3 regions of the Moritella sp. 5 genome follow, and region 2 is predicted to be linked to each of the others. Evidence: predicted binding sites of a transcription regulator. Region 2 holds the regulator's gene; each other region holds the start of a gene.
The links. The regulator FliA, encoded in region 2, starts transcription of late flagellar genes. The targets are predictions, from matches to a motif close to CTAAAGNTNNNNNNNNNNNNGCCGATA.

Region 1 (8,420 bases), 2.4 Mb from region 2:
ATGCAGTGCCAACGGTATAAGCATCAGCGGCACTATCAAATGCGATAGGCTGCGTTTCCATAACTAAAAATTTAGAGTCAATTCCTTTAGCGAGGCAATACTGATAAGCATCTTCAATTGAAGACAAGTTCATTTCGTTTAGTCGTGCTGTAATTGGGTTTGTAATAGTGCAATTAGTCATAATAGTATCCTTAGATTAAGCTTCACGTGGATTGATAGTTTTAACGGCTTCGTCAAAACGACCATATGTACCTGCTGCAGATTTCATGGCATCATCTGCTTGGACACCTTTGTTGACGGATTTCATCATTTTCCCAAGGTTTACATATTCATAACCAATCACTTCATTATTTTCATCCAACCCTAACTTAGTAACATAACCTTCTGCAATTTCCATGTAACGAACGCCTTTTGCGCTTGTCGCATAACTAGTACCAACTTGACTGCGTTGAGTTTGGCCCAGATCCTCTAAAGCCGCACCGATTTCTAGTCCACCTTCAGAAAACGCGGATTGACTACGACCATAAGCAAACTGGAGGAAGATCTCACGCATTGCAACATTGATAGCATCGCACACCAAATCAGTATTCATTGCTTCAAGAATCGTCTTACCAGTTATGATTTCCGCAGCCATCGCAGCTGATTGAGTCATGCCAGAACAACCAATTGTTTCAATTAAGGCTTCTTCAATAATGCCTTCTTTAACATTGAGAGTGAGTTTGGCAGCACCTTGCTGAGGCGCACAAGTTCCGACACCGTGACTTAAGCCTGAAATCGCAATAACTTCTTTAGGATTGACCATTCGGCCTTCAATTGGGATGGGAGCAGATGCATGGAGATCGCCGCGTTGAATCGGGCACATTGATTGAATTTCAGAAGAGTAGTGCATACAATTTTCCTATTAGATTTAGGAAAACAAGGTGTCATCGTGGCATAAATAACAGTACCAACAAATAATAGTACAAATAAATGTAGTCACTATTCAGTTAATGCTATTTTACAGATTCACTTGTTTTCAAATTTAATAGGAGTCATCAGCCAACAATTGGCGGTTAAGTAGGTGGCACCCCATCACCTTGGTTACCATAATAAATCTTAATCATAATGTTAAGCAAGTCTTGCTTTAGACTCGTTTTTTATATTAAATCTTTCTTATATAAGCATCGTGATTTTATTCGCAATCTGGATATAAACTCAAATTCAGTAAGGTGTTGAAAAAGACTAACCAAACGCTGTTATTTTTAGCGGCTTATCAGCATCATAACTATTTAATACATCTAACAAGCTTGCCATACTCGATTGGTTTGCCAGTGGTAATACAAGATCTTGAGTGGAAGTGGTAGATTGCGCAGCTTGAGCACGCTCGTTCGCCGTTGGTTTAATTAGCGAACCGTGCGCTAATTTTTGCTGTAATAAGTGAGAACTGTTTTGTAGTACAGACTCTGCAACATATTTAGCATCACCCACCCCAGCACCGACTTCAGGTGAAAAGCAGATCTCTAAACGCAATGCGGCCATATTATTGTTTGCAGCGTACTCATTTAACCTTGCGATTCGCGCAGCATCATACGCTGACGTATCAACGGCAGTATGCTTAACTTCGATTTGTTTCTGATCTGTAATATCAGATGACAACATACTTAATAACAGAGAAAACTTCGCTCTATCACCATTTAAAGTACATTTGTTTAACTGTTGGCCAAGTTGCAGCTCATCAATTAAGGCATGTTGTCGTATCGATTGAACGTAAATAAGTTACCTCTTGAACAATATTGCGCGCAGAACAACCAAATTTTGCCACGAAATAATCAACTAGTAAGTTATCGACCTGTTTTTATAAATATTTAGCTGTTTATTCGATTTTTTTATTCACATACAGACATTTTCTGATACTATCCGTTTCGTACTTGTGGAGGGGTTCCCGAGTGGCCAAAGGGATCAGACTGTAAATCTGACGGCTCAGCCTTCGAAGGTTCGAATCCTTCTCCCTCCACCACAATATTTACGTTATGCTGATTACATAAAACTCATTTTAAAAATGATATAAAAGTCGACATAATAACAACATCTATCCTTTAGATGAAAAAGAATTACTCGTGGAGGGGTTCCCGAGTGGCCAAAGGGATCAGACTGTAAATCTGACGGCTCAGCCTTCGAAGGTTCGAATCCTTCTCCCTCCACCATCATTTAGCTTTGCTGATGACTTGAAATAAGAAGTACGTTGTGGCCAATGTACTATGCCTTAAAATAGGTCTTAAAGTCATCGTCAAAGTGAATACAACATCTACCAATGCGAGTAGATGAAAAAGCATTACTTGTGGAGGGGTTCCCGAGTGGCCAAAGGGATCAGACTGTAAATCTGACGGCTCAGCCTTCGAAGGTTCGAATCCTTCTCCCTCCACCATCATTTAGCTTTGCTGATAACTTGAAATAAGAAGTACGTTGTGGCCAATGTACTCTATCTTAAATATGCCTTAAAATAGGTCTTAAAGTAATCATCAAAGTGAATACAACATCTACCAATGCGAGTAGATGAAAAAAGCATTACTTGTGGAGGGGTTCCCGAGTGGCCAAAGGGATCAGACTGTAAATCTGACGGCTCAGCCTTCGAAGGTTCGAATCCTTCTCCCTCCACCATCATTTAGCTTTGCTGATAACTTGAAATAAGAAGTACGTTGTGGCCAATGTACTCTATCTTAAATATGCCTTAAAATAGGTCTTAAAGTAATCATCAAAGTGAATACAACATCTACCAATGCGAGTAGATGAAAAAAGCATTACTTGTGGAGGGGTTCCCGAGTGGCCAAAGGGATCAGACTGTAAATCTGACGGCTCAGCCTTCGAAGGTTCGAATCCTTCTCCCTCCACCATCATTCTACTTTGATGATTTTACATTCTGGTCAATGTAAAAGAAGTCATCATCGTAAAATATCCATCTAGCAATAGATGACAAAAATAGAGAACAATGTGGAGGGGTTCCCGAGTGGCCAAAGGGATCAGACTGTAAATCTGACGGCTCAGCCTTCGAAGGTTCGAATCCTTCTCCCTCCACCACTCTCTATACGATTTATTCCCACCAATGTTAATTAGCACATCTTATCCTTGTAATATACCTTCTAAAACATCAATAAAACCACTATATAACACAATACTTTTCTCAATACTGTTTGCTTGATAAAACAATTAACTATATGGTTTTGTGATAATTCCGTCGCACAAAAAACACCCAGTTAACAGTACTAATTAACAAAATAGCGCTCCTCTCAAGACAGTATTATGCATACCTGTTATTGTGGTGAATGCTAATCATTCACGTCTAAATTTACCCATAACCCTTGAGTTTTAAATAAACATGAATCAAAATTTTGACTATCGAAACAAACGCGTACTCATTGTTGATGACCAACGTGCTTTTCAGATCATGCTCAAAACCATGTTGCTTAACTTCGGGGCAAAAGATGTCACGCATGTGGGTAGTGCCGAAGACGCATTAAAATTATGCCGCCACAATACCTATGATTTACTGTTAGTTGATTACAATCTTGGCTCTGGCCTTAATGGCCGCCAGCTATTTGAAACATTAAAAATGGATAACTTATTACCTATCCATACCGTATTTTTCTTAGTCACAGGCGATAATTCGAAAGCGATTGTATTAAGCGCAATTCAAATGACACCCGATGATTATTTAATGAAGCCGTTTTCACAAAACGAACTTAATTTACGTATTCAAAAAGCATTCAATAAAAAAGAGGCTCTGCTGCCTATCTACCAAGCAATTAAGGATGACGATTTTGCTCAGGCAATGGAAGAATGTGATAACGCAATAATCTACTCTGCACGCTATCGTAATTTCTGTCGTTTATTTAAAGCAGAGCTATTAATTGAAAAGGAAAAGTACGCTGAAGCGCGTACTATCTTAGAAGAGTTTATAGAGGACCACCCGCATACCCAAGCACAATTGCTGTTAGGTCGGGTATATTATCTAGAGAAGAACTACCAGCAAGCGATCCCACTGTTATCAGACATCATTAAATATAATCCGATGCTGCTAGATGGTTATGATTGGTTAGCACATTGCTTTAGGGATGGTGGCGACAGTGAAAAAGCACTGCAAATTGTGCAACGTGCGATCAAACATTCCCACTTGTCATTAGAGCGTCAAGGACTACTCGCAGAATTGGCACTTGATACAAATATGAATGCGATAGCCAAAGAAGCCTTTTTCGCTATTTTAATGCAGACCAAAAACACCATACATCAAGCTCCCCAACATCTGATTAATTATGTTCAAGCTATTATTCTTGTCGCGAAAAATGAAGAAGACAAATTTAAGCAAGGCCGCTTGTTACAAGAGATTAGCGGTTTGTTTCACCGTTCTTCGCAACAACACCCCTATGTAGAGGAAGATGAGTTATTGGCATTGGAAGGTTACAGTTTAGCGTCTATTCATAATGTGAAAGGCAACCAAGTTAAAGCGAAACACACCCTGCTAAAAAGTAATGAAGCGTATTTAACCGAACCCGAAGGCACACCAGAATGGTTAGGGCCACAACTGGTTAATCTACTTGTCGAGTTAGAAGAATTTGAATTTGCTGAAAAAGTGCAGCCTTATATTCAACACTCTAACGTACACAGTGAAAAGTTACTTGCTAGTATCAGTGGTGAAGAAGACAGTAAAGAGGTTCAATTTCAGCACCACAACAAACTGGGTATTGAAGCATTTACTGAAGGTAAACTTGACGTCGCATTACAACACTTTGAAACCGCACTTTCTATCGCGCCACTCAATACTGGTGCAGCGCTGAATAAAGTGCAAGTGTGTATCGCGCTACTCGTCAAAGTCGAGCGACCATGGCCAGAAGTAACCAGGAAAATAGCCGATACCTTTACCGAGCTAGAAAACTTCCCACTATCTGAACAACAAGCAGAGCGTAAAGCAGAATTGAGAAAAGAGTTCAATATTCAGCGTATGCAAGAGAAGAAAAGAGCAAACAAAATGTGATTGCTCACCGCCATAAATGGCGATGCTTCATAGGTCGTTAGCTACAGCCTGTAAATATTACAGGTCTAACACAGCTTCACTATGCAGAAACGGTCAATCCATCCGCTTTTAATTTAATTATGCCGTAATGACGAATATTCTTTGATGCGTTAATGTCGCGATCATGTTGAGTGTTACATGATGGACAAGACCAATGACGAATATTCAACGGCATATCTTTTACCTTATCACCACAGCATGAGCAAGTTTTAGAACTTGCGAACCACTGATTACACTTAACAAGGTGGACTCCGTACACTTCAGCTTTATAAGATACCTTATCAACAAAGGCAGACCATGAAGCATCCGAAATATGACGGCTTAATTTTCTATTCTTTAGCATGTTTGATGATTTCAGAGTCTCAACTATTACCGCTTGGTTATCGTCAATAATTCGTTTTGATAATTTATGCTGAAAGTCATTTCTAGCATTGCTGACACGTTCATGTGCCGACGCTAGTTTTAAACGTGCTTTAGAGCGGTTACGAGAACCTTTTTTAGTTCTGCTTAATGCCTTTTGCTTTCTTCTTAAATTGCTACAAGCATTCACAAGAAAGCGTGGGTTAGCGGTCTTATTACCTCGATCGTCAATTAAGTAATTGTCAATCCAAGGTCATAACCTGACACGCTTGTAATGTGCTTTGATTTAACTGGGATTGTTTACCATGCTTACGCTTAAAGGTCGGAAAACCTGCTTTAAGTTTCTTATCAAAGAACCTCTTGTAAGCACCATCTAGGTTAATAACTGCTTGCTGCAGTGCAATAGAATCATATTGCTTTAACCAACTATACTTACGGGACTTCTTGCCTTTAGGGAGTAACGGTTTTAAGTCTTTTTGTACTGCAAGTGATATGCCTTTTACACTATAAAAATGTTTCTTAATGTGCAGAGCTTTATTATACGCAAACCGAACAGCACCAAACTGAGCATTTAAAAACTCTGCTTGGTCGGCTGTAGGGTAAATACGTACTTTTGTTGCTCTTAACATAATAAACCTCTGTATATTCGTACAGTATAACACCACAAAATAACAAAGATCAAAGTGCTACGCACTTTCGCCTTGTATCCCCGCCCTGATCGGACGAGGGTTAACTGCTAAGTCTGTTATCAACTTAGACTTTACCTAACATAGAGCGCGCTATGACTAAGGCGCAAGACTTGTGTGCTTGTATTTTATTGCTTCCTTTAGAGAAACCCCTATAACAATAAAAATAACACCAAGTACTTTAATAAGTAGTTCACTGGTTGAGCTTGACGATGAGTCCAAAAATAAACCAAAGCACATTTGACCACCAATAACTAAAATCATTGTACTAGTAGAACCTAGATGGCTCATGACAAGGCTATTAATTACCACATAAAAAGCACCAATAAATCCACCAAAGTAAACGACCATATTTGAACCGCTTGAAAGTTGGGGAGCCTCCCGCAATGCAAACATTACAATTGAAAGAAATAAAAAACCTGTTAGGTGATTTATATATGAAGCCCTAAATGCTCCACTGTAGGTGGCTAATTGTCCGTTCAATATACGACTTATCGCGATACAAAATCCGTTTAATAATGCGATAAAAATATAAAAAGTCATTTTAATACCTCTGAGAAATAATGAGTATTGAACCGAAAACTACCAATGAGATAGGAAGTAATTCTAAAAGAGTTAATTTCCTTTTTCTTAATCCAAATAATCCTAATGCTTCACAGAAAATAGAACAGATGAGTTGTCCGATTAATCCTAGAGCCAATGTTCCTGATAAGCCAATAGCGCTATTCACGGTTACCGAAGCAAGAATAACGGTAAATGCGCCGGGTAATCCCCCTAAGTAGAATAACTTAGGTACATCACTTTTAATTGGAGTAGGTAAACTTACAGCTTTAATTACCACATTGTAAAGCCCCAGCGCCAGCAGACCACCTAAGCCATGCGCCAACCATGAAGCGTTTATTGCGGATGTTTCTAGCGCAAGTTGGCTATTGATATGGATCATCATAGCCAGTAAACCACCCCCAATAATAGCCAGTATTGAATATCTATTTATATTTTGCATATTACCCTCTCTCTTGTTTGAGAATACTTTAACTGATTATAAAAAGGATGATAATATCGACCTGGTTGAATCATTGGTGAGTAAAAGTTGACAATATGAAAGATAACTTCTCCGCAATCCCAGTATTTGTAGCAGTAGTAGAAAAAGGGAGTTTTTCGTCCGCAGCAGAAAAACTAGGCATGACAAAGTCAGGGGTAAGTAAGAGAATATCGGTCTTAGAAGATAGCCTAGGAGTTCGATTATTTAATCGAACCACAAGGAGCATAACGCTAACCGAAGCTGGTGAACGGTTTTCAGATTATGCTAGGAACAGTGTCGTTATTGCAAACGAAGGGTTTGCAGCACTACATAATCTACAAAACACACCGAAAGGAACTTTGAAAATAAACGCCCCCATGACGTTTACACGTTTACATATCGTTCCTTATATAAAAGAGTTCTTAGATTCCTATCCTGATGTGAAGGTAATACTGAGTATGGATGACCGAATCGTAAACATAGTTGAAGGGGGTTATGATGTTGGGATTCGAATCGGTGAACTTGAAGATTCCTCGCTGATCGCTAAAAAGCTTGCTGATTGTAAAAGCGTACTCTGCGCCTCACCACAATATATCTCGAAACATGGTATACCATCAAAGCCTGAAGACTTATCTAACCACAATTGCATCTACTACAGTCTATTTCAGGCGGGAACAGAATGGACCTTTTACAAAGACAGTAAAAAACTAAAAATAGAACCTAAAGGCAACTTTATCGTTAATAATAGTGATGCGATTTTAGAGGCATTACTGAATGGACTCGGTATTTGTCAGATGCCAACCTTTATCGTCGCAGAGCACTTGAAATCAAACAGACTTATTTCAATCATGGACGAATATACTCTCCCAAAACATGCAATATATGCAGTCTATCCCGAGAGAAAACACCTCCCTGAAAAAGTAAGAGTATTCATCGAGTTCATGCACAATAAATTAGGCGGAGGTTCAGGTTATTGGGATAAGTAAAAAGGGGTTGCAACTAGGATAGTAAAAACCAACGCATTACTGTCCCGGTGGTTCGGGGGGGACCATTCTGGCTTGCGGCGCTAGAAGTAATAAGGCCAGGAACACCTGCCATAGCCATAGCCACTCCCGCACTGAGGCGAAAGAAATATAATCTAAGATTTAATTAGAAGGCCACGCGTTACCACTAGGTATAACTTTTAAGCTAGCGATATAGAATTAAATTACATCCTTAATCAATTATAAATACTACATTACGTGACCCGTATCACCTAACATCCCCCCACTCTGTTAAGAACGCCTAACTATTTGATTTTTAATTATTA
Region 2 (8,420 bases):
ACCTGATGATAAACAGATTCGAATTGTCAGTGTTGTTGGTCAATAATACGTAAATAAATAATTTAAGTAGCGAACAGAACTAAGGATGTTAAGTTGAAAATAAAGCGCTTTTTTGCCAAAGATATGCGAGCGGCATTGGCTGAGGTCAAAGAGGTTCTTGGCCCCGACGCTGTTATTATGTCTAACAAAAAGGTCACCGGCGGCATTGAAATAGTTGCTGCTGTGGATTTCTCTGAAAGTAAGCCTGTCGCACCTGAAAAAGTAAGCGAACCAAAAACTGTAGCAAATAAATCAGAACGTCAACTTTCTGAAGACTCCGTCAATTTATCGGCATCTAAATTCAACTTCAAAAAATTAATGAATAATGAACTGTCACAGCAAGCAGAACCAGAGCGCCCTGTAGCGCCAAATGACTCATTAGCGAGCTTATTGGCACGTCAGCAAGAACATAAACAGCAAATGTCACAAGCAATCAATAACGATGATAATACGCGTGAACAAAATAATTGGGATACCAGTTTTTTAAAGAAACCGGTCGCTCGTCGCTTTGCTGAACGTCCAAATACTGCTCCGGCGACACTCGCAGAGCAAAATGAAATGCGTGATGGTATGGCGCGCTCTTCTCAACAAAGTGGTTATAAGCAGTTTGAGTCGACTACGCCGAAAAGTGACAACCAACAAGACATGAGTGCGATGAAGGCTGAGCTTGCCTCAATCCGAAAGTTGCTTGAGCACCAAGTCTCAGGATTACAGTGGCAGGAAGTTGAACGTAATGAACCTATTCGTGCTATGTTGATCAAACATCTGGTTAAGATTGGCTTTACCGAAGAAGTTGCTGACCAACTAGCTAACTGTGTGGCTGAAAACTGTTCGATTGAGTCGGCTTGGGATCAGATCGAAGCGTTACTGACGGACAGCGTTCTCATTGCGCAAGATGATATTTTGGGTAAAGGTGGTGCTGTTGCATTAGTTGGCCCAACCGGCGTGGGTAAAACGACAACTATCGCCAAATTAGCGGCAAAATTTGCCATGTTGCATGGCTCAGAGAATGTTGCGTTGATTACTACTGATACATATCGTATTGGTGCTCACGAACAATTAGCGACTTACGGCCGTATTATGGGGTGTGTTGTTAAGGTTGCCCGTGATGAAGCAGAATTGGCACAATACTTGTATCAGTTAAGAAGTAAACGTTTAGTCTTGATTGATACTGCCGGGATGGGACAGCGTGACAAGCGTTTATCCGAACAGTTAGATACATTAGTTAATAATGAAAAAGTCGTGATTCGTAACTATTTGGTTGTCCCTGCAACTGCACAGCGTAGGGTTGTACAAGAAACATTAGAGCATTTTCATCATATTCCGTTAGCGGGCTGTATTTTAAGTAAAGTGGATGAAAGTTTAAGCTTAGGTGAGATTTTAAGTGTACTAATACAAAATGAACTACCGATTGCATATATAACAAATGGGCAAAGGGTTCCTGAAGATATAGATTCAGCCAATGCGCAGCAATTAGTTCGTACTGTATTTAACAGAGATACGCTAGAAGAACAAAACGATACGCATTTTTGGTTAGGCGATGATAAATAGTAATGAATAAAAATATTTTTTTCGATCAAGCAAGTGGTCTAAGACAAATGAGTAATAACAAAAAAGTTAAAGTCATTGCCGTTTCAGGTGGTAAAGGTGGCGTAGGTAAAACTAACGTAACACTGAACATGGCAGTATCACTCGCGGCCCAAGGTAAGCGAGTCATGGTTTTAGATGCCGATCTTGGGTTGGCAAATGTGGATGTTTTACTCGGTTTACGCGTACATAAAAATATTTCTCACGTTATTTCGGGTGAATGTACATTAGATGATATTTTGATTGAAGGTCCGAATGGGATCTTAATCGCACCGGCAACATCTGGTACGCGTTCGATGGTTGAGTTATCAATACAAGAACATGCAGGCTTAATCCGTGCGTTTGCAGAATTGAAAACACCTATTGATGTGCTACTGGTTGATACTGCTGCGGGTATTTCGGAGATGGTGTTAAGTTTTTGCCGTGCTTCACAAGATATATTAATGGTGGTGTGTGATGAACCGACATCAATCACGGATGCTTACGCATTAATTAAGTTATTATCAAAAGAACACGGTGTACATCGTTTTAAAATTGTGGCTAATATGGTGCGTAGTTTACGTGAAGGCCAAGAATTATTTACTAAATTGACACGTGTAACGGACCGATTTTTAGATGCAACATTAGAGCTTGTTGCTTGTATTCCGTTTGATAACAGTGTTCGTCAAGCCGTTCGTAAACAGAAAGTGGTTGTAGAAGCATTTCCAAAAGCGCCCGCTTCATTGGCGTTTAGAGCGTTAGCAAGTCGAGCTGCAACTTGGCCAGTACCGAATAAAGTCGGCGGCCATTTGGAGTTCTTCATTGAGAACCTGTTTGAAAACAAAGCTAGGGTAGAAGATTGAAGTGAATAAGGCATCCGCTTACAGTAACATCCAGTCGCAACAGAGTCATGCTGTTGAGCAATTTGGTTTTTTAGTAAAACGAATTGCCCATCACTTGCTTCTACGTTTGCCGCCGAGTGTTCAGTTAGATGATTTAATCCAGTCGGGTATGATTGGATTGCTGGATGCTGCGCGCAATTTTGATGGCTCTAAAGGCGCTAGCTTTGAAACTTATGCTGGTATTCGTATCCGCGGCTCAATGATTGATGAAATGAGACGTGGGGATTGGGTCCCAAGATCGGTGCATAAAAATGGCCGTGATATTGCTGCTGCCATTGACCGTATCGAAAAACAAACGGGTACGGATGCAAAAGATACGGATGTTGCTGAAGAATTAGGCGTAAACCTGACTGACTACCATAGTATGTTGATGGATGTTAATAGTGGGCATATATTGGCGGTCGAAGATTTGACCGCGAGTAATGAAGATGCCTATTCAATTTACGAAGGAAAATCAAGCACTCCTTGTGCTGATTTTTCTGAGCTACGTTTTCAGCAAGCATTAGCAAGCTGCATTAAAACACTACCCGAAAGAGAAAGCTTAGTCTTATCGCTTTATTACGATGAAGAGTTAAATCTAAGAGAGATCGGGGAAGTACTCAGTGTCAGCGAGTCTCGTGTGAGTCAAATACACAGCCAAGCGATGCATCGAGTGAAAGCGCGTATGCATGCTTGGTTAGATGACTAAGTTTAATTGGTACTATTTATCTAGTACTTGAATATTGAAGTAAGATATTTATGGGATCAGGGACTGTGAATATTGTAATTACTTATTTTGGAGAACAACTTGAAAAAGCAAATTAAAATTCTTATTGTCGATGATTTTTCTACGATGAGACGCATCATTAAAAACTTACTTCGTGATCTTGGTTTTAGCAATACCTATGAGGCGGACGACGGCAACACGGCATTACCTATGCTAAAAAATGGCGATTATGATTTTGTTGTCACTGATTGGAATATGCCTGGTATGCAAGGTATTGATCTACTTAAAGAGATCCGTAAAGACCAAGCGCTATGTCATATCCCAGTACTAATGGTTACGGCTGAAGCGAAGCGTGAACAGATTATTGAAGCTGCTCAATCAGGTGTGAATGGTTACATTATTAAACCATTTACAGCGGCGACACTAAAAGAAAAATTAGAGAAGATCTTCGAACGAATTCAATAAGCAAGGATGCGCATGAGTGAACAACAAGAATCGTTGATTTCATTAGAAGACGCTAAAGAACTGGTGACACTGCTAGAGTGTGGTCAGGTAGAAATGGCAAATGAAATAATTACTAAAATTCAGAATACAAATTCAGATGCACTATTTGAAAAAGTGGGTGTGTTAACACGTCAATTACATGATTCATTAGAAGATTTCCAGTTAGATACACGTATTGAAAGCTTAGCTAACGATGAGTTTCCTGATGCTCGAGAGCGTTTGAATTATGTTATTGAGATGACGGATAAAGCGGCAAACAGAACGATGGATGCAGTTGAATCCTGCTTACCAATTGCTGATAGTTTTAACGACCGCATTCAACAAGTGATGCCAAATTGGAAGAACTTGATGAGTCGTGATTTACAATTGGGTCAATTTAAAGAACTTTGTAAATTATTAGACGATTTTCTTCAAGTTTCAGTATCTGATGCCGATAGTTTAAGACAGTATTTAACTGAAATTCTCATGGCGCAAGATTTTCAAGATTTGACTGGTCAAATGATCCGTCGCGTGATTAATTTAGTACAAGAAGTTGAAGTCAAATTAGTTGAAATGTTGACTATGTTTGGTGAGGCTTCAAAACCACTAAATGTAATGACAGAATCAGTTAAAAGTGAAATAAGTGGCATTGAGGCGGAAGGTCCAATCATGAATGCGAGTGAACGCGTTGATGTACTAGACGGCCAAAATGATGTTGATGATTTATTATCAAGTTTAGGATTTTAAGGGAGATATTGATGAGCTTTGATGTTGATGAAGATATTCTACAGGACTTCCTGATTGAAGCATCTGAAATTCTGGAGCTACTCTCTGAACAACTCGTTGATTTAGAAAAAAGCCCAGAAGACGCTGAGTTACTTAATGCAATTTTTAGGGGCTTTCATACCGTTAAAGGTGGCGCAGGATTTTTAGCATTATCAGAATTGGTTGATATTTGCCATGGTGCAGAAAATGTGTTCGATAGCCTGCGTAATGGCTTAAGAACAGTAACACCAGAGCTCATGGATGTCATTCTTAAATCATTGGATTGTGTCAATGTGATGTTTGTAGCGATTCAAGAGCGTGAACCATTAATTGCTGCAGATGCGGAATTAATTCATCAACTTCATTTGCTTACCCAACCTGAAGCGACTCCAGCAGCAGTGATAGAAACTGTTGTTGAAGCCCCGAAGGTTGAAGCTCCGAAGGTCGCAGCACCTGCCGTATCAGCAAATAGTTCTGATATCGATGGTATGTCAGAACTTGAATTTGAACAATTGCTTGATGAACTACACGGTAAAGGTACAGCTCCTACAGCAATAAATACTGCTGATTCGAAGCCTACGACTGCAACTGTCGCGACCAGTTCCAATTCAGATTTTACAGATGATGAATTTGAAAAACTACTTGATGATCTGCATGGTGTTGGTCAGCATGCTAGCGCGACGAATATAAAAGCAACGTCAGCGCCTGTTGTTGCTACGCCGGCTGCTAGTAGCGGTGAACTCAATGACGATGATTTTGAAAACTTACTGGATGAATTATACGGTAAGGGTAATGCACCGAGTGCAGCTGCAACAATCAAGAATGTGGTTAATGCTGCAGACTCTGTTGCTGCTATCAAGCCCGAACCAGTTGAACAAGCTGCAACTGCGGTTGCTACACCTGTTGCAAAAGTGGCTCCAGCCGCAAAAACATCGACTGAAACGGTGGCTGTAAAAGCAGAGAAAAAAGCGAAACCACAAGTTGATTCAACAGTGCGTGTAGATACTCGCACCCTTGATGAAATAATGAATATGGTAGGTGAGTTAGTACTTGTTCGTAATCGTTTGGTGAGTTTAGGTATTTCAAGTAATGATGAAGACATGACTAAAGCTGTGTCTAATCTTGATGTTGTTACTGCCGACTTACAAGGTGCGGTAATGAAAACACGTATGCAGCCAATCAAAAAAGTGTTTGGTCGTTTCCCGCGTGTTGTACGTGATTTAGCGCGTAGTTTATCAAAAGACATTAATCTTGAAATGATTGGTGAAGAAACCGATTTAGATAAGAACTTAGTGGAAGCACTTGCTGATCCACTGGTTCACTTAGTGAGAAACTCGGTAGATCATGGTATTGAAATGCCAGATTTACGTGAGAAAAATGGCAAATCACGACAAGGGAAGATTACCTTATCAGCATCGCAAGAAGGCGATCATATTCGTCTCAAAATTCTAGATGATGGTGCGGGTATGGACCCTGAACGATTAAAAGACATTGCGGTTAAGCGTGGGGTACTTGATGCTGATGCAGCAGCAAGGATCTCAGATAACGAAGCATACAACCTTATTTTTGCGCCTGGTTTCTCAACCAAAGATCAGATATCAGACATTTCTGGTCGTGGTGTTGGTATGGATGTGGTTAAGACGGGTATCAGTAAACTTAATGGTACAATTTCGATCGACTCAAAACTGGGTACTGGTACAACGATTGAAATTAAAGTGCCGTTAACACTGGCTATTTTACCAACCTTGATGGTTGAGGTAGGTAAGCAAATCTTTGCTTTACCATTGACGAGTGTGAATGAAATCTTCCACTTGGATTTAAATAAAACCCATGTCGTTGATAACCAATTGACCATTATTGTCAGAGAAAAAGCGATCCCATTATTTTATCTGCAGGATTGGTTAACTAAAATGGATCCACAAGCCACTACGCGTAATAATCGTGGATTAGGGCATGTGGTTATTGTTCAGCTTGGTATTAAGCAAGTTGGCTTTGTTGTCGATAGCCTTATTGGGCAAGAAGAAGTTGTTATTAAAGCGTTAGATAACTTATTGCAAGGCACGCCGGGTATGGCGGGAGCTACAATCACCAGTGACGGTGGTATTGCACTGATTTTAGATATTCCAAGTCTCTTAAATCATTACGCAAAACGCTAATTTGTTGATGCAGGGGGAAACCCCTGTGTGCTTTTACATTGAAGTAAACACATTGAAGTAGATAGATTAGATGAAAATAAAAGTTTTAGTCGTTGATGATTCCAGTTTTTTCAGACGTAGAGTAAGTGAAATCATTAATGCAGATCCTGAAATGGAAGTGATTGATACTGCTAAAAATGGTGAAGAGGCTATTACTAAAGCGAAGTCTTTACGTCCTGACGTCATAACCATGGATATTGAAATGCCGGTTCTTGATGGTATTTCCGCTGTTAAAGCGATCATGAAAGACACACCTACACCAATTTTAATGTTTTCGTCATTGACGCATCAAGGTGCGAAGTCAACGATTGCTGCATTAGAAGCGGGAGCGGCTAACTTCTTACCGAAAAAATTTGAAGATATAGCCAAAGACAAAGCGGAAGCGGTTCGATTACTACAACAAAACATTAAAGAAATCAGTAAACGCAGAAGTTTATTGAGAACACCGCGTATTTCACCAGCAACGGCACCAGTTCGCAGCGCGACTGTCGCAGCTGACAGCCGCATAAATACAGCAACGTTGCAGCGTAAAAATACAGATGCAAGTCGATTACATACGGCGAATTCGGTGAATGTGAGGCATGTTGCTCATGTCGATAACGCGGCTGTTGAAGCTCGAACGCCAGTTATTGCAAGCCGTGTAAGAAAACGTGCATCAGGTAAAAAATACAGTTTAATGGCTATCGGTGCTTCGACCGGCGGTCCTGTGGCATTACAAAATGTATTAACGCCTTTGCGCAGCGATTTTCCTCTGCCTATTTTGTTAATTCAACATATGCCCGCTACCTTTACTGCTGCATTTGCTGCACGACTGAACACCTTATGCCAAATTAAAGTAAAAGAAGCTGAGCATGGTGATCGTTTACAGCCTGGGGTTGCCTATTTAGCGCCTGGTGGTAAGCAGGTGCTGATTGAAAGCAAATCGGGTGGTTTTACTTTAAAGGTAATGGAAAGTCCTGCGGGGATTAATTATAAACCGAGTGTTGATATTTCATTTGGTTCTGCAGCTCAGTCATATCACGATAAAGTATTAGCGATTGTACTCACGGGTATGGGCGCAGATGGACGTGATGGTGCTAAATTACTAAAACAAAAAGGCAGTACGATATGGGCGCAAGATGCACAGTCTTGTGTTGTTTATGGTATGCCACAAGCAATTGTGAACGCTGGTTTAGCTGATGATCAGGTGAACCTGCAACAAATTGCAGAGCGTATTAATATTGAAGTTGGCTGTCGATAACGACAAGCAGACAAGGTAGGGTAAAGTTGAAAGTTTGGACTGTTGCTAATCAAAAAGGTGGTGTTGGTAAAACGACAACTGCAATCTCTTTAGCAGGCTTACTGGCAGAACAGGGGCAGCGAGTATTATTGATTGATACGGATCCGCATGCATCATTAACCAGTTATCTAAATTATGATAGTGATGATTTAACTGTCGGATTGTTTGACCTTTTTGTCGCAGCCAAACTGGATGCAGAGCTGGTTCATAATGCGATAATAGAAACGCCTTATAGCGGCATTAATTTATTACCTGCCACAATGTCACTGGCCACGTTAGATAGAACATTAGGGCATCGTGATGGTATGGGACTTATTCTTAAGAATATTGTTACTTTAGTTACCGATGATTATGATTTTGTACTTATCGATTGCCCGCCTGTATTGGGCGTGATGATGGTCAATGCACTCGCCAGTTGTGATCGTATTTTAGTGCCAGTACAGACCGAATTTTTAGCATTAAAGGGCTTAGATCGCATGGTGAAA
Region 3 (8,420 bases), 400 kb from region 2:
TCATTGGCGCTCACTTTACCAAATTATGATTGTGAGTGGTTAACGGTTTTCAGTGATTGTTTACATCAACAATTACATCGTTATGGTGTGAGTTTGATTGGTGGTGATACCACGAAAGGCAATATGACGTTGACACTTACTTTACAAGGTTTTGTTGATCAAGGTAAAGCCTTACCGAGGCACGGTGCCAAAGCTGGTGATTTAATTTATTGCAGTGGCTCGATTGGAGATGCAGCCGCAGGCTTAAAATTACTTATCGATGCGAATAACCCTGATAACACTATCTCTGAAAATACCAATGAAGTAGCATTAACGGACTCCGAGAAAGGTTTTTTGATTGCTCGTCATCAACGTCCGACCGCAAGAGTCAGTACGGGTCAAGCGCTGGTTGATGTTGCAAGCAGCTGTATTGATCTGTCTGATGGCTTGGCGTCAGACTTAAAACATATACTTAATGCCTCTAGTCGTGCTTGTGGTACTAATCTGACGGCAAATATTGAGCTAACTGCGTTACCTTTATCAACAGCATTGCAAACTTATGTAAGTAACGCGTTATGGCCGCAGTATGCACTTGCTGGTGGTGATGATTATGAATTATTATTTACAGTATCGCCAGAGAATAGAGCGCAACTAGAAAAAGTGATGGCTGAGCATGATTTACCATTTACGCATATTGGTGAAATAGCCAGTGTTTCGGCTGATCAACTTAAACAAATAGAGCAACAGAAACAACGAGAACCACAAATTAACTATTTTAACGACAAGCAATTAACCACGTTAGCTTTGCAAGGATGGGATCACTTCCAATGAAAAAAGATTTTTTATCGCCAGAATTACAAAAATTAAACTACGCTAACCCAGTGCATCTCGCTGCTGTTGGTTTTGGTAGTGGTTTATTTCCTAAAGCGCCTGGTACGATGGGAACGCTTGTTGCTATCCCGTTGTATTTGCTGATGACGAGCGTCTTAGAGTTGGGCTTATGGCAATATATCGGCATTGTCGCGTTGGCGTCAGTGATTGGTGTATATATTTGTGCAAGTGCCAGTAAAGCGATGGGTGTACACGATCATGGCGCCATCGTTTGGGATGAAATCGCCGGTTATGGCATTACTATGATTGCGGCCCCACAAGGCTGGGTTTGGGTTATTCTCGGTTTTGCGCTATTTCGATTTTTTGATATTGTGAAACCAGGACCGATTGGTTGGCTAGATAGAAATACTGATGGTGGTTTTGGTATTATGGTTGATGATGTACTGGCTGGTGTGTTTGCCTTAGCGAGCGTTCAACTTATTTATTACATTACGCTGTAAAAATCAAAAAGGCGCTACTTGATATTAATCGAGTAGCGCCTTTTTTAATCGTTATCAATTTGTAATCATTAAAATTATAGGGCGATAAAGGCCTTAATGCTCGCTTCAATACCAATATCGTCTAGGCCTAATTCAGCGTAGATCTCATCTTGAGTACCTTGGTGAATAAACTTATCTGGCAGACCTAAGTTTAATGTTGGTGTCATTAACTTATTCGCCATTAGGTATTCATTCACACCAGAACCGGCACCGCCCATGATCGCACCATCTTCGATAGTGACTAAGATATCATGGCTATTCGCCATCTCAGCTAACAATACTTCATCTAAGGGTTTGGCAAAGCGCATATCCACAACGGTTGCATTTAAACGTTCAGCTGCTGGAATAGCTTTATGCATTAACGTACCGAAACATAAGATTGCTACCTTCTCGCCTTGACGACGAACGATGCCTTTACCGATTTCAAATTCAGTAAATGCTTGCTCAACGTCAATGCCAGTACCGCTGCCACGAGGATAACGTACTGCGGCAGGACCATTATACTGGTAGCCCGTATGCAGCATTTGACGACATTCATTTTCGTCACTTGGCGTCATGATCACCATTTTAGGAATACAGCGCATAAAGCTAATATCAAACGCACCTTGGTGTGTTTGACCATCTGCACCCACTAGACCTGCACGGTCAATAGCAAATAATACTGGAATATCCTGAATGGCCACATCGTGAATCAGCTGATCATAACCACGTTGTAAAAATGTAGAATAGATAGCAACCACAGGTTTATGACCACCAATCGCGAGACCTGCTGCGAAAGTCACACAGTGTTGTTCGGCAATTGCGACATCAAAATATTGCTTTGGATAAGTCTCAGAGAACTTGATCATACCCGAGCCTGCGCCCATTGCCGGTGTAACAGCTGCGAGCTTGTTATCTGTTGCTGCTACGTCACATAACCAATTACCAAATATCTTTGAGAAAGTTGGTTTTGATGCGGCTGCGACTGGCAATGTATCTTCTTCTGGATTGAATTTAGGCACGGCATGGTAACCAAGCTGATCTTGCTCGGCTGGCGCGTAACCTTTCCCTTTTTTGGTGATTACGTGTAAGAATTGTGGGCCTTTAAGACTACGCATATTACGCAGTGTTTCAACCAAGCCATTCACATCATGACCATCAATCGGACCAATATAGTTAAATCCGAATTCTTCAAATAATGTGCTCGGTACCACCATGCCTTTTAAATGCTCTTCGGCGCGACGGGCAAGCTCTTTAATTGGTGGAATACCTGACAGTACTCTCTTACCGTTTTCACGGAAATTTGAGTAAGCAACACCAGACAATAATTTTGCTAAGTGTTTGTTTACCGCACCGACATTTTCTGAAATAGACATATCGTTATCATTTAAAATAACCAGTACATCTTTGTCGATATGGCCAGCATGGTTTAACGCTTCAAATGCCATACCACCGGTAATGGCACCATCACCAATAATGGCGACTGTTTTACGGTTTTTGTCTTCTTGATCTGCAGCAACAGCAAGACCGAGAGCCGCGCTGATTGAGGTTGATGAGTGACCAACATTGAGATGGTCGTATTCACTTTCATCACGCCAAGGGAATGGATGTAGCCCCCCTTTTTGGCGAATCGTTGACATACGGTCACGACGACCCGTTAAAATTTTGTGCGGGTAGGCTTGATGACCTACATCCCATAATAATTTGTCAAATGGGGTATTGTAGACATAATGCAGGGCAACGGTTAATTCTACGACACCTAAGCCTGAAGCAAAGTGACCGCCACTGATACCAACAGTATGTAGTAAATAGCTGCGCAGTTCATCACATAAGTCATCCAGACGATCCGCTGGTAATTGACGTAACTCTTCTGGGATGTCTGCTAATGCTAATGTAGGGTAATTCGAAATATCTAAGCTCATAATGTTTATAATTTTATACTTTGTTAGAATCTGTTACTTATTTCGCTCGATGATGTACTGCGTAAATAAAGCGAGAACGGTCGTATCATGCGGAATTGTTTCTAAGGCGAACATCGCTTGTTGATACAGTGCTTGGGCTTTTTCTTGTGCCCCAGCTAAACCGAGTAATGCAGGGTATGTTGATTTATTTAATTCAACATCTGAACCTTGAGGTTTACCGAGCGTTTCAGTATCACTGGTTATATCGAGAATGTCATCTTGTACTTGGAATGCTAAACCAATAGCATTAGACCATTTATCCAGCGCTGCTAATAATTCAACCGAGCAATGTGGTGATGCAAGGCAACCCAGTTTTGCTGCACAATTAATGAGTGCACCCGTTTTATTATTGTGGATAGCTTCTAGTTGTGCCAGTGAGATCTGTTTATCTGTCGCAGCTAAGTCCATTGCTTGACCACCACACATACCGCTATAGCCACTTGCTTGGGTTAGCGATTTCAACATGGCCAAACGATTTTTTTCGGCTGCAGGTGCCAGTGCGCAATCAAGTAATAATTCAAAAGCAAAAGGTTGCAGTGCATCACCGGCTAAGATAGCGGTAGCATGGTCGAATTTAATATGGCAAGTCGGTTGACCACGGCGCAAATCATCATCGTCCATCGCGGGTAAATCATCATGAATTAATGAGTATGCATGAATTGACTCGATTGCGGCTGCTGGACCATCAAGGTTGGTAAGGTTTACGCCTAGCATTTCGCCGACGGCATATACGATCACAGGGCGAACACGTTTACCGCCTTGTAACAGACCATATTCCATTGCAGCGGCAAGTTGGGTTTCATGGGGTGGTAGCAAGTTTATTTGCTGTTGCAAATAGTTATTGATACGACCCTGATATTGGGTAATAGAATTTGAAAGCTGCACTATTTAATTACTACTGTCAGAATTGAAGGGAGAAAGCGTTTGCTGGTCACCGTCGGCGAGTAATATGGCTACTTGCTGTTCAGCATGCTGAAGTTTCTGTGAACTCGCGCGTGTTAAACTAATACCACGTTCAAATTGCTTTAACGCATTATCAAGCTCACAATCACCTTGCTCTAGACTGTTCACAATTGTCTCTAGCTCTGTGATAGACGCCTCGAACGTCATATTTTCTGGTTTTTTTACCGCCATCGGGTGTCCCTCTGATAATATACTCGGGTATTATACCCAAGTTAATAAGGTATAGACAGCTTAACTGTACGATGCCAGTAATAAGCAGGATAAGATTACTTAAGAATTTTGTTTGCTTGCCGATATAGATCAAGAATACACTCGCTATAAATATGATGATAATTTGCTTGGGATGGGGAATGTTGTGGATTTAGCAACTTTAGTAGGATTAGTCGGCTCGTTTGCGTTTGTAGTGATGGCAATGGTGCTGGGTGGCGATATAAGTACGTTTGTTGATACGCAATCGATATTGATTGTATTTGTTGGTTCACTCTTTGTCGTATTAATGCATTTTAATTTTGGCCAGTTTTTAGCCGCAGCAAAAATTGCCGTAAAAGCATTCATGTTTAAAATCGATAAACCCGAAGAGTTAATTGAACAAGCGGTTGAAATGGCGGACGCAGCGCGTAAAGGTGGGTTCTTAGCGCTTGAGGAAGCTGAAGTAAAAAATAAATTTATGCAAAAAGGCATCGACTTATTAGTGGATGGTCACGATGCAACAGTTGTTAGTCAGACATTGCAAAAAGACATTAAACTGACCACTGCTCGTCATAAAGCCGGAATTCATGTATTTAGTATGATCGGTGAAGTTGCTCCTGCGATGGGAATGATTGGTACCCTGATCGGTCTGGTGGCGATGTTATCAAACATGGATGATCCTAAATCGATTGGTCCTGCAATGGCAGTTGCTTTACTAACAACGCTATACGGCGCGGTTTTTGCGAATATGGTTGCCATCCCGATAGCGGGGAAATTGAAATTACGTTCAGAAGAAGAAATGCTGAACAATACCCTGATTATGGATGCAATTTTAGGTATTCAAGAAGGACGTAATCCGCGGGTTATCGAAAGTTTATTAAAGAATTACCTCCATTCATCAAAACGCGAATTGGCGGATACAGACGTTTAGTTTACACCATGATGACAGCTAAATAAGTAGAGAGATAAAGTATGTCTGATGAATGCGATTGCCCACCCCCAGGTCTCCCCGCGTGGATGGGTACATTTGCCGATTTAATGAGCCTGTTAATGTGCTTCTTTGTATTACTGTTGTCATTTTCAGAAATGGACGTGGTTAAATTTAAGCAGATTGCTGGCTCGATGCAATTTGCTTTTGGTGTACAAAATCAAATTGATGTCAAAAATATCCCTAAGGGTACAACTGTGATCGCACAGGAATTTCGTCCTGGTCGACCGGACCCGACGCCGATTGAAACCATTATGCAGCACACCATTGATAATAGTGAAGCAGAGTTAGACTTCAAAGATGGCGAAGATCAAAACGCGGGTGGTAAGAACAAACGCGAAGAAGAAAGTAATGGTGGTAAATCACCAGAAACGTCGACCCGTGATAATACGCCAACAGAAAATGTCGAAGTAACGGAAGATACCAGTGAGCTAGTCAAGGCTCTCGCAGAAGCCTTAAAAGAAGAAGTCGATAGTGGTGGTGTTGAGGTTGAAAATTTGGGGCAGCAAATCATCATTCGTATTAATGAAAAGGGTTCATTTCCAGCTGGTTCTGCCTTTTTACAGCCACGCTTTCGTCCCGTGATCCAAAAGGTCGCGCAGCTATTAGCAACGATACCAGGGATGATTACGGTTGCCGGACATACAGGTAAAGAAAAGTTACATTCAGAGCTTTATCGCTCTAAATGGGATTTGTCGAGCCAGCGTGCCGTTTCTGTGGCACATGAAATGTTAAAGGTTAAAGAGTTCAATGAGAACCGCTTAATCGTGCAGGGCATGGCTGATACCCAACCATTGACGGATAAAGAAAGTGAATTACGTCGTAACCGCCGTGTAGAAATTAGTATTATGCAAGGTAAAGCGAAACTCTCAGAGCCACTCAGTGTGATTACTAACAAGTAGTCTTCGTACTTTATTTGTTAGCTGGCTGGTAAGCGGCTCATAAGAAAAAGGCTCATCACATAACGTTATGTGATGAGCCTTTTTATTTGAGCGGTCGTTTAGCTGTCGATCCAGCTGATTATTTGTCAGTCATAAGTATTAATACTGATGGATTGTGGAGTATATGTTCGAATAAGAAGTAATTAAGTATATTAATGTCACATTTAGATACTTAATCTGAATAATTATCGAATTACAGGTATTAACGCTTGTCGATTGATGATAGTTTGGAATTAATAGCAATTAACTGAATTAATTGCTACTGTGAAGATTACTCCTTTAGAGATGTTTGATATTTTAATTAAACAAAAATTGAAATATTAAACAAGTTATAAAGGTCATGGATGTAATTGTCGTACTGGAGTTTGTACATGTTAAAAAATAAAATCACTCAATCACTTTTATTAACCGCGGGTCTAGCATTTGCTGCTACTTCGCTTACAGCAACGGCCGCGGAAGTACCTGCTGGCGTAAAACTAGCAGCGAAACAAGAGTTAGTTCGTGGTAACGGCACGGAAGTTGCCTCTTTAGATCCACAAAAAGTCGAAGGTGTCCCTGAAGCGCACGTACTTCGTGATTTACTTGAAGGTCTTGTAAACCAAGATGCAGATGGTATTACCGTTCCGGGTGTGGCTGAACGCTGGGAGACTAAAGATAATAAAGTGTTTACTTTCTACCTACGTAAGGATGCTAAATGGTCGAATGGCGATGCTGTAACGGCTGATGATTTTGTATATAGCTTCCAACGCGCAGTTGATCCTTTAACGGCGTCACCTTACTCATGGTATCTAGATATGACAACCATGATAAATGCTTCTGATATTATTGCAGGTAAAAAAGACAAGTCTACTTTAGGTGTTAAAGCAATCGATGATTACACATTTGAAGTAACACTCGCAAGTCCAGTCCCTTATTTCGTGAAAATGATGGCTCACACGACGATGAAACCTGTGCATAAAGCAACAGTTGAAAAGTTCGGTGATAAATGGACTAAACCTGAAAATTTCGTTGGTAACGGTGCATTTGTCGTTAAAGATTGGGTTGTAAATGAACGTCTAGTACTTGTTCGTAATGAAAATTACTGGGATAACGCGAACACAGTATTAAATAAAGTAACTTACTTACCGATTGAAAACCAAGTTTCTGAAATGAATCGTTTCCTATCAGGTGAAATCGATTTCACCTATGAGCTACCAAACGAACATTTCCGTCGATTGAAGAAAGAGCATGCAGAATCGGTAGCGATCAAAGGTAACTTGTGTACTTATTACTACAATTTCAATACACATAAACCACCATTCAACGATGTTCGTGTACGTAAAGCGATTTCTTACTCTATTGATCGTAACATCATCGCTAACGCTATTCTGGGTCAAGGTCAAAAACCTGCTTATTTCTTAACCCCTGAAATCGTTGCTGACTTCAACCCAGAGATGCCTGCTTACGGTAAACTGTCTCAGAAAGAACGTAATGAAAAAGCCAAATCGTTACTTGCTGAAGCGGGTTACAACAAGTCAAACCCACTAAAATTCAGCTTGCTGTATAACACTTCAGAAAACCACAAAAAAATTGCGGTAGCAATCGCGTCAATGTGGAAGAAAAACTTAGGTGTATCTGTAATGCTTGAAAATCAAGAGTGGAAAACGTACCTAGAAACCAAGAAGCAGGGTGACTTTGAAGCGTCTCGTGCTGGTTGGTGTGGCGATTATAACGAAGCATCTACATTTACTTCATTAATGGAAGGCAGCAATACGACTGGCGGTATTCACTATCAGAGTGCTGAATACGATAAGCTAACTAAATTAGCTGTACAAGCAACTTCTGAAGAAAAACGTCAAGAGTTATATTATGCTCAAGAAGCACTACTGACTAAAGATATGCCAATTGCTCCTATCTATCAGTATGTTACAGCTCGTCTTGTTAATCCTCATGTGGGCGGTTACGCAGAAAACAACGCACAAGATCAACTTTATTCTAAAGATATGTACATCATCGCAGAGTAATAGTTTTCCATACTAAGCTGCATGCGGAATAACGCATGCAGTCTTTT

Region 1: HWV01_RS15715 (VC2046/SO_2500 family protein) is a predicted target of FliA. The motif match lies at 1,822-1,848, and genes of this name have one in related genera.
Region 3: pomA (flagellar motor protein PomA) is a predicted target of FliA. The motif match lies at 4,522-4,548, and genes of this name have one in related genera.

The regions. Positions count from the first base shown of each region.
Region 1 covers NZ_CP056122.1:3,538,574-3,546,993, forward strand. The annotation lists gene HWV01_RS15705 (GGGtGRT protein) at 1-181, opposite strand, end outside; gene HWV01_RS15710 (iron-sulfur cluster assembly scaffold protein) at 197-889, opposite strand; fluoride riboswitch at 1,019-1,085, opposite strand; gene HWV01_RS15715 (VC2046/SO_2500 family protein) at 1,222-1,752, opposite strand; tRNA gene HWV01_RS15720 (tRNA-Tyr) at 1,912-1,996, shown strand; tRNA gene HWV01_RS15725 (tRNA-Tyr) at 2,099-2,183, shown strand; tRNA gene HWV01_RS15730 (tRNA-Tyr) at 2,320-2,404, shown strand; tRNA gene HWV01_RS15735 (tRNA-Tyr) at 2,553-2,637, shown strand; tRNA gene HWV01_RS15740 (tRNA-Tyr) at 2,786-2,870, shown strand; tRNA gene HWV01_RS15745 (tRNA-Tyr) at 2,970-3,054, shown strand; gene HWV01_RS15750 (response regulator) at 3,353-5,005, shown strand; gene HWV01_RS15755 (RNA-guided endonuclease TnpB family protein) at 5,085-5,594, opposite strand; gene HWV01_RS22420 (helix-turn-helix domain-containing protein) at 5,647-6,033, opposite strand; gene HWV01_RS15765 (DMT family transporter) at 6,190-6,633, opposite strand; gene HWV01_RS15770 (DMT family transporter) at 6,635-7,093, opposite strand; gene HWV01_RS15775 (LysR family transcriptional regulator) at 7,189-8,097, shown strand.
Region 2 covers NZ_CP056122.1:1,145,923-1,154,342, forward strand. The annotation lists gene flhA (flagellar biosynthesis protein FlhA) at 1-46, shown strand, start outside; gene flhF (flagellar biosynthesis protein FlhF) at 94-1,590, shown strand; gene HWV01_RS05295 (MinD/ParA family protein) at 1,593-2,468, shown strand; gene HWV01_RS05300 (RNA polymerase sigma factor FliA) at 2,470-3,195, shown strand; gene cheY (chemotaxis response regulator CheY) at 3,295-3,678, shown strand; gene HWV01_RS05310 (protein phosphatase CheZ) at 3,691-4,443, shown strand; gene HWV01_RS05315 (chemotaxis protein CheA) at 4,455-6,617, shown strand; gene HWV01_RS05320 (chemotaxis response regulator protein-glutamate methylesterase) at 6,688-7,896, shown strand; gene HWV01_RS05325 (ParA family protein) at 7,923-8,420, shown strand, end outside.
Region 3 covers NZ_CP056122.1:746,214-754,633, forward strand. The annotation lists gene thiL (thiamine-phosphate kinase) at 1-810, shown strand, start outside; gene HWV01_RS03475 (phosphatidylglycerophosphatase A) at 807-1,310, shown strand; gene dxs (1-deoxy-D-xylulose-5-phosphate synthase) at 1,385-3,250, opposite strand; gene ispA ((2E,6E)-farnesyl diphosphate synthase) at 3,284-4,174, opposite strand; gene xseB (exodeoxyribonuclease VII small subunit) at 4,178-4,423, opposite strand; gene pomA (flagellar motor protein PomA) at 4,608-5,372, shown strand; gene HWV01_RS03500 (flagellar motor protein MotB) at 5,414-6,331, shown strand; gene HWV01_RS03505 (ABC transporter substrate-binding protein) at 6,742-8,373, shown strand.